4 regions of the Paenibacillus sanfengchensis genome follow, and region 3 is predicted to be linked to each of the others. Evidence: predicted binding sites of a transcription regulator. Region 3 holds the regulator's gene; each other region holds the start of a gene.

Region 1 (2,204 bases), on a different contig from region 3:
GAAGCGGTTTAAGGACATATCCAACGGCATTCCGGCCATGAGCGATAAAATGCTGTCCGAGCGGATGAAGGATCTGGAGAACGAAGGGATTGTAGTAAGACATGTCTATCCCGAAACGCCGGTACGCATCGAATATGAGCTTACGGAGAAAGGGATGGCGCTTAGTCCGGTAATGGAACAGGTTCAAAATTGGGCGGAGGCGTGGATCGAGTAAAGAAACGTGCCGTTATCCTGCGGGGAGGCGGCACGAAATATATGGAAAGTGGGTGTACTTGTGGCTGAGGTAATCGTAATCGGAGCGGGACCGGCCGGTTCCAGCGCAGCCTTGTTTCTCGCTAAGGCAGGGAAGGAGACCCTGGTTCTGGACAGCAACGCCAGCATGACGAAGCGAGCCTGGATTGAGAACCATTATGGGGCCAAGGATATCTCCGGTCCGGATCTGCTGACAATCGGTCGGGAGCAAGCCCAAAAATTCGGCGCCAAGTTTATCGAGGAGAAGGTAACGGTTGTCGATACGAATGGCGGTTCGAAGGTGACGGTGAAAACGGAGAACGGCCGCAGTTATGAGGCTGCTCATGTGATTCTGGCAACCGGTGCGCTGACTGAACTGGCCGGTACCATCGGCCTGAATTTGGTGGAGGGCCGCGAGCCGCGAATCAAGACGGTCATCGAAACCGATGGCTTCGGGCGCACAAGCAAGCCCCGTGTATGGGCGGCGGGTACGGCCGCCGGTGTAAGCGTTCACACAATTGTTACGGCGGGTGACGGGGCGAAGGTAGCCATAGAAATTATCAGCGAGCTAAATGGCGAGCGCTACGTTGATCACGATGTATTGAAAAACTGAGAATGCCATCATACTTATTGTCAAAAGCCTCCCGAGCTTCCGAATCAGGGGGCTTTTGGCGTAGAATTGACAAAATCAAAGTGACTGCAATCACAAAGTTTATTTTTTTTATATCGTAGTTTAGAGCTAGTAATTTATTGGCCGCAGGGGTGAAAACCGGGTAGGAGGGTGATTTTCTATTTTTCAATAGAGAATTGTAAGAAAGTATGAACAATTTTGTGATATTTTTCACATTTATCGTGAAATAGATCACACATTTATTTAAATTTTAATGATATAATCGAAACATAAGAACAAAAACAAGGACGATGCAGTTAGAGTTCGCGTCATTTTGAAGGAGGCAAATCCGAAATGGGAACTGATAGAGAAAAGCTTGTGGTGATCGGCAACGGGATGGCGGGGATCAGCACCGTCGAGCAGATTTTGAAATTGACCAAGAAATTTGACATTACGGTTTTCGGGAGCGAGCCGCACCCGAACTATAACCGGATCATGCTTTCTTATGTATTGGAAGGCAGCAAAACGATCGATGATATCGTGCTGAATGATCTGAATTGGTATCGCGACAACGAAATTACGTTGCATACGGGAACGACCGTATCGAAAATCGACGAACAGGCCAAAGAAGTAGTGACCGTAGACGGAATGCGCGTACCTTACGATAAGGTGCTGATCGCGACCGGCTCGAATTCGTTCATTTTGCCGATTCCGGGCAGCGATAAGGAAGGTGTGGTCGGTTTCCGCGATATCGCAGACTGCAATCAAATGCTTGAAGCGGCGAAAACTTGCCGAACGGCTGCCGTCATCGGCGGAGGTTTGCTGGGTCTGGAAGCGGCCAAGGGGCTTGTGCAGCTCGGAATGGATGTCACCGTCGTTCATTTGATGGAGGATCTGATGGAGCGTCAATTGGACCACCAGGCCGCGTCGATGCTGAAGGCGGAGCTTGAGCGTCAGGGCATCAAATTCAAAATGGGCGCCCAAACGACGGAATTGCTTGGTGATACCCGAGTAAGCGGCCTGCGCTTTGCGGACGGTACCGAACTGGAGGCCGAATTCGTTGTTATGGCCGTGGGGATTAAACCTAACGTGGCCGTGGCCAAGGAAAGCGGGATCGAAGTGAACCGGGGGATCGTGGTCAACGACTACCTGCAAACCTCGGTGGACGGCGTATACTCGGTCGGCGAATGTACCGAGCATCGCGGAGTTTGCTATGGCCTGGTTGCTCCCCTCTTCGAACAGGGCATGGTGCTTGCCAAACATATTAGCGGCGTGGAGACGGCTCCTTATGAAGGTTCGGTAGTGTCGACCAAACTTAAAATTTCGGGAGTCGACGTATTCTCGACCGGCGAATTTATCGATG
Region 2 (2,204 bases), on a different contig from region 3:
CCGCGATATCGGGCACGAACAGAATTACAGCGATCAGATCGCTTACGAGATCGATCAGGAAATGCAGCGCTTCATCAACGAGTCGTATGAGCGTTGTAAGAAGCTGTTGACGGAGCATGCCGAGGAAGTTCGCTTGATCGCCGAGACCTTGCTTGAGGTGGAAACGCTGGACCTGGATCAGATCAAGCAATTGATCGAGCATGGGCGTCTGCTGGATGCGCCGGAAGCCGGCAAAGACGGCGAAGGCGACAGCGGAAGCGGCACGACCGAGCCGGGCGAGCCTATCGTGGACAATGTCGGCGACGTGCGCGTTCGGATTCAAGGCAAGACCGAGGATCCGGCCCCTGCGGGACCAACCGGAGACATTCCGAACGAGATCCCTGGCAGCAGCACGAACGACGTCTCGAACGACCCGACGGTCGACGCGCCGGAAAGTACGGTGCGCGATGTAACGCCGGACGGGGACAACAAAGACGGGAACGGGCAAGGCCCGGGGGGCAGCACGCCGCCAACCGTATAAGCGACGCTGGATATCATCCGGGGGACAGACAAAGTCTGTTTCCCGGATTTTTTGCGAATTCATGGCTTAAAGGCCGTTAGATTACCATTGTCCCATGTTGACTCATTTGGCATGAGGATTTCCTGCAAATCTGCAGGGACCCAAAATCAGGGTCGGCCTGCTTTTCCCAAAAATTGGACCCCAAAAAGCCGCAATTTCACATCATCTAGCCGAATTCGACAAAATAGCGCCGCATAAGGCCCTTATCTACCTGCACGAGATTCAAATTGCTTAATGCAACGCTAGTGGCCGTATGGAGGCTTATTAGCGGGAGGTTTTCACGTTAAATACTCCGTACTCTTACTTCATTCCACCTAAATTTGGGAATCCGGCCTGATTTAATTTAAATTTGAGCTTTCCTTCCCGGATCGATTGACAGCCCTAATTCGCTTGTGTAAATTAGGTGTTAACACAGCCGTGTGAATTTAGGTACGTTGACGTGACGGCAAGTATGCGTATTTTTGCACAAACATTACTATAGGGATGCGGATGAGAGAGAAGCGCGGGGAAACACCGCGGTCGCATACAGGGGAGGATGTCAGGTGGAGGCTCTAGCACGGGAGCGGAAGGCGGAAATGAACCGGGAGCTTCGGGAGAAGCTGGTTCAGCTTAAGAAGGAACGCAACGCAATTATTTTGGCGCATTATTATCAGCGCGACGAAATTCAAGAAGTGGCCGATTTTCGCGGCGACTCCTTTTTGCTCGCTCAAAAGGCGGCCTCAACCGAGGCGGAAACGATCGTGTTTTGCGGCGTTCATTTTATGGGAGAGAGCGCAAAAATTTTGGCGCCGAACAAGACGGTGCTCATTCCCGATGAACGGGCCGGCTGCCCGATGGCGGATATGGTGAACGTGGATGGCTTAAGAAAGCTTAAAGCGCAGCACCCCAATGCCAAAGTGGTCACCTATATTAACTCTTCGGCCGAGGTCAAGGCGGAGACGGATATTTGCTGCACCTCCTCCAATGCCGTGAAGGTGATTAACTCGGTCGATGCGGATGAGATTATCTGGGTCCCCGACAAGAACCTGGGACACTATGTCCAGCAGCATACGGACAAAAAAATGATTATCTGGGAAGGGTACTGCAACACCCACGATATGCTGACCGTGAAAGACGTGGTCGAGATGAAGGCGAAGCATCCGGAAGCGGAATTCGTCGTTCACCCCGAATGCCGGCCGGAAGTCGTAGCGATGGGTGATTTCGTAGGCAGCACGACCGCGATTCTCGAATATTGCAAGAAGTCGTCCGCCAAGGAATTTATCGTGGGAACCGAAGACGGGACCGGATACCAACTGAGGCTGGACAGTCCGGAGAAGACCTTCCATTTTGCCTCGAAGTTTCTCGTTTGTCCCAATATGAAAGTCAATAATCTGAAAAAATTGGTGAAGTGTCTGGAAACGATGCAGCCGCAAATTTATGTCCCGCCGGCGGTCGCCGACAAAGCCAGAACCTCATTAGAGCGCATGCTACAAGTTCAGTAGCATGCGCTACTCTCTGTCAAGGACAGGTGGTCACCTTGATTCCACAATACTTGGTTGATTTTGATTTGGCGGAGCTTCCCGTGATCGACACGGACGTGATCGTGATCGGGTCGGGCATCGCCGGGCTGTTTACGGCCATAAAAACAAGTGAAGACCGCAAGGTC
Region 3 (2,204 bases):
AGCAGCGTCGGCCGATTGAACATCCCGAGATTCAGCAGGTGCTGAACCGGGCGGACGCCGTAATCGGCTACATTTTGCTCCACCTCGGCTCTCGTCTCCGACATGTGCGTGTGCATCGGCAAATCCAGCTCATGTGCCGCCTGTACAATTTTCTCAATGTAATCCGGAGGGCAAGTATATGGAGAGTGCGGCGAAATCATGGTGGTGATTCGTCCGTCCGCCTTGCCGTGCCAATCGCGCGCAAAGCTCACCGCTTCGTTCAGCTTGCTTTGCTGCACCTCAGGAGGACAGAGCCCGATTACGCCGCGAGTCAATACGGCGCGGATTCCCGATTGATCCACGACGGAAGCTACCTGTTCCATATGGTCGTACATATCCAAAAAGGTGGTCGTTCCGCCCTTTAGCATCTCCAGCACGGACAAGGCCGTTCCCCAATATACATCCTCGCCGGTAAACTTCGCTTCCATCGGCCACATTTTCTCCTGCAGCCACTCCTGAAGCACCATGTCGTCTCCATAGCCGCGCAAGAGCGACATCGCCGCATGACCATGCGTATTGATCAACCCGGGGAGAAACAACAGCCCCTTGCCGTCAAACGTTTCGGCCCCTTCCACGCCTTGCGGGCGCTCCGTTCCGACGTATGTGATCCGGTCTCCTTCGACCAGCATATAGCCCCGGATGATCGGGGTTTTCTGATCCGGCACCGCGAAGGTACCGTCTTTAATCAGCCATTTTCGCGTCATGTTCCGTATGTTCCTTTCCGCCATCCAGATAATAAGCCAAACTCATCAAATCGGTTGTGAAATCCGCCGCATGCACGCGCACTTCCGAAGGCACCTTAAGGATGGTTGGCGCAAAATTCAAAATCGCTCCGATTCCCGCAGCCACCAATTGATCGGCAACCCGCTGCGCTTCCACATCGGGTACGGTGATGATCCCGATGCGGATGTTGCTGCTCCGCACCGTATCCACCAGCTCCTCGATCGGCTGAATCGTAATATGGTTGATCTGCGTCCCGATTTTGTGGGGGGATGCGTCAAAGACCGCTACAATTTTCATATTATCTTTCACATACGCGTTATAATTGGACAACGCGTGGCCAAGATTACCGGCCCCGATCAAAGCTACATTAATTTGCTGATCCAGGTTCAGAATTTGGCGAATTTTCTCGATCAGATACGTTACGTCGTAGCCGATTCCCTTGCGCCCGAAATCTCCGAAGTAAGCCAGGTCTTTACGGATTTGCGCCGGATTCAAATCCAGCTTCTGCCCAAGTTCCTGCGAAGAGACCGTAGGCACCTCCCGGCGGCTGAGTTCATTGAGAAAGCGCAGGTACACCGGCAGGCGGCGAACCACTGCATCCGAAATTTTTTCCGATTTCATCAAATTTCCCCCTACTTACACGATTTGAGGAACACTTACGATTCCCCGGCGTTTAACCATTCCGAAATTCGAGGCACCATCTGCTCCAACGGCATATGCTCCATTTTCGGTCCGGGCAAAGAATACAAGAAGTATTTACCGTAATAGGATTCCAAGATCCGAGTATCATAAACCACCACGATCCCGCGGTCCTGCGAGGACCGGACCAGTCTGCCGAAACCCTGTTTAAAGCGGATAACGGCTTGGGGAACGGACAGTTTCATGAACGGGTTCTTCTTCTCTTGCTGCAGCCTCTCGCTTTTCGCCTCCACCAGCGGATGGTTCGGAGGCTGGAACGGCAGGCGAACGATTGCCAGGCTCGTCAAGGCCTCGCCGGGAATGTCAACGCCTTCCCAGAAACTGCTCGTGCCAAGCAGAACTGAGGCTTGCTGTCCTTGAAACCGGCGGGTCAGCTTCGTTCGGCTTCCGCTGTCCATCCCCTGCCCGATTACGGTGATCCCCTGTCCGGCAAGCAGCTCCTTCAGCGGATCATACACCTGCCGCAGCATCCGGTATGACGTGAACAGGACCAGCATTCTCCCGTGGGTGGCGATCGCCGTATCGGCCAAGGACCGAACGAGCGTAGAGACAAAATGGTCGTCTCCGACACTGCCTTTCACGCTCGGGAAATCCCGCGGAATGACAAGTAAGGCCTGTTCCCGGTAATTAAACGGGGACGGAAGCATAGAGGTGTTGAGCCGCTCCTGCTCCGCCGCTTCGGTCAGCCCCAATTGATCGATCATGTACTGGAAGGACTTGTCGACCGAGAGGGTCGCCGAAGT
Region 4 (2,204 bases), 130 kb from region 3:
TTTCTGGAGGGGAAGCATATCGGGCTTATTTCCGTCAGCGCCCAGGTTGAATATCTGGGTGGGGAAATAGAGCTTCAGGCGTCCCCCGGAAAAGGGACGAGAGTAACGCTGAAGCTTGCGGCGTACGAACGAAAGGAGGGCGATTATGGAAAACTTGGTTAACATTATTCTGCTGGATGATCATCCGCTCGTAATGGAGGGGTTAAAGAACCGGCTTGAAGAAGAGCCGACTTTCTCGGTTCAGGCGGCGTTTTCGGATCCCCTGGTGTTATTGGATCAGATCGACCGGTATGAACCGGATGTGTTGGTTATGGATGTTTCCATGCCGAAACTGGACGGTTTTGAGCTTGCGTCCATCTTGAAGGGGAAGTACGGAGCTTCATTGAAGCTGATTATGCTGTCCGGATATGTGTATGACGAGTTTTACAGGAAGGCCTACGAGCTTGGCGTCAACGCCTATTTATCCAAACAGGCGACGTATCCGCAAATTATCAATGCAATTCGGCAGAGCATGACAGGCCATGTGCTGATGCCCGAGAAGCTGTTCGCCAAACTACCGGTAGACCCGTTGACTCCTATGGAACAACGGGTTCTGGCCCTCGTGGCCAGAGAGCTCACCAACAAGGATATCGCCCGGGAACTGGCCGTCAGCCAGCGGACGGTGGAATACCATATCAGTTCGATTATCCAAAAGCTGGAGGTCAAGACGCGAATCGGCGCTGTGGCCAAGGGATATGAACTGGGAATTCTCGGGCCGGTGCAGCTATAGACGAGACGGGCGAAACCTAAAATGGAGTGCAAAAGTGAATAATATCACATGCTTGTGAAAATTGTCACATTACTTACTGCTGCTTTTAATTATAATCAACTTGTAATCAAAAAGAGTAGGGGGAAACCACTGTGAAAATCTTTAAAGGCTTGTTGGTTGCGGGTGTCGCCATCGCATTGTTGTCCGGATGCGGCGCCAAGGAGGAGAAAGCGGCTGAACCGGATAAGGCTGCCGGGCAAACCGCTACCGCCGAACAACCGGATGCGGTAACGACCGCTTCCATCGTAAATGATGCGGATGCGTTCATCAATGCGGTTAGTGAGAAAGGAACCTGGATCATCGCCACTTTGGGTGATTTAACGGTTGACAAGGACGTTGTGGTGGCTGGGGAATTCCACGACAAGAACAAACCGGACGGCGATATTTACCGTAAAATCGCCCTTTACACGCAAGACGAGAACCATAAGATTACCGCTTCTTTCACCCTGACGGTGCCTAAGCTTACGGTGCAAAGCGAAAACTTGAGAATTCAAGGCGGCACGGTTAAGGGTGACGTCTACGTCGAAGCGAACGGATTTAATCTGCATGAGTCGGCAACGGTAGACGGAAATATTTATTATGCCAACGAGGATGTCAAAGCGTCCGCCAAAATCGATGGTAAAGTAACGGGCACGGCTGAAGTGAAATAATCCGTTATCTGCGTAACAAGGGGGAGCCAAGTCGGCTCCCTTTTTTGTGTTTGAAATTTAGTCTTACGGCTGGGACGACATAAATATTTTTTTGCCCGAAGGGAAATACATAAGTTACTTGAAGTGATTTTTTGAGGAAAGGAAGGGAGGAGAATGGAAATGTACGATGAACAAGAAAATGGGGCTCAAACTTATAGAGCGGGAGATATCGTCTATGTGTTTTACCGGAACCCGCATACCCAGGATGTAGCCAACATTCAGGAAGCTGCGGTTGTGAATCATCCGGAGAAGCCGGGGGAATTGGCGGTTTTCCTATATGAGACCTACTATCCGCTGACGGATGAGATGGCCGTCTATTCCACGGCACACGAGGCCGAACAAGTCTACAACGACGTTTACGGGCCGGCCTCCGAGGGGATTTGGGAATGAATCCTCCGTTTACCCCGCGGCTTGTTTATTTCGAGCCGGATGCCCTGGATTATCCGCTGGGCAGAGAGCTTATGCAAAAGTTTGAAAAGATGAAGCTGGATATTCGCTATACGACCTCGCACAACCAAATCCGGAATTTGCCGGGCGACAGCGATCTGCAAAAATACCGTGTAGCCAAGTCGACTCTTGTCGTAGGCATCCGCAAAACGCTGAAATTCGACACGTCCAAGCCTTCCGCCGAATATGCGATTCCGTTTGCGACGGGATGTATGGGCCATTGCCATTACTGCTACCTGCAGACGACGATGGGGACCAAG

The links. The regulator Rex, encoded in region 3, represses fermentation and respiration genes when NADH is low (regulators of the CRP and FNR family bind a similar motif). The targets are predictions, from matches to a motif close to TTGTGAAATATTTCACAA.
Region 1: the regulator Rex is predicted to act here: its motif matches at 1,061-1,078, upstream of nirB (nitrite reductase large subunit NirB).
Region 2: the regulator Rex is predicted to act here: its motif matches at 1,011-1,028, upstream of nadA (quinolinate synthase NadA).
Region 4: the regulator Rex is predicted to act here: its motif matches at 822-839, upstream of V4U84_RS10525 (polymer-forming cytoskeletal protein).

What each region holds. Positions count from the first base shown of each region.
Region 1 is NZ_JBAGJC010000005.1:25,497-27,700, reverse strand. It holds gene V4U84_RS12005 (winged helix-turn-helix transcriptional regulator) at 1-214, shown strand, start outside; gene V4U84_RS12000 (NAD(P)/FAD-dependent oxidoreductase) at 275-844, shown strand; gene nirB (nitrite reductase large subunit NirB) at 1,196-2,204, shown strand, end outside.
Region 2 is NZ_JBAGJC010000016.1:14,409-16,612, reverse strand. It holds gene ftsH (ATP-dependent zinc metalloprotease FtsH) at 1-520, shown strand, start outside; gene nadA (quinolinate synthase NadA) at 1,102-2,040, shown strand; gene nadB (L-aspartate oxidase) at 2,076-2,204, shown strand, end outside.
Region 3 is NZ_JBAGJC010000004.1:156,611-158,814, reverse strand. It holds gene V4U84_RS09965 (amidohydrolase) at 1-743, opposite strand, end outside; gene V4U84_RS09960 (redox-sensing transcriptional repressor Rex) at 721-1,383, opposite strand; gene dinG (ATP-dependent DNA helicase DinG) at 1,419-2,204, opposite strand, start outside.
Region 4 is NZ_JBAGJC010000004.1:281,932-284,135, forward strand. It holds gene V4U84_RS10515 (sensor histidine kinase) at 1-162, shown strand, start outside; gene V4U84_RS10520 (response regulator transcription factor) at 146-769, shown strand; gene V4U84_RS10525 (polymer-forming cytoskeletal protein) at 901-1,458, shown strand; gene V4U84_RS10530 (transcriptional regulator SplA domain-containing protein) at 1,618-1,887, shown strand; gene splB (spore photoproduct lyase) at 1,884-2,204, shown strand, end outside.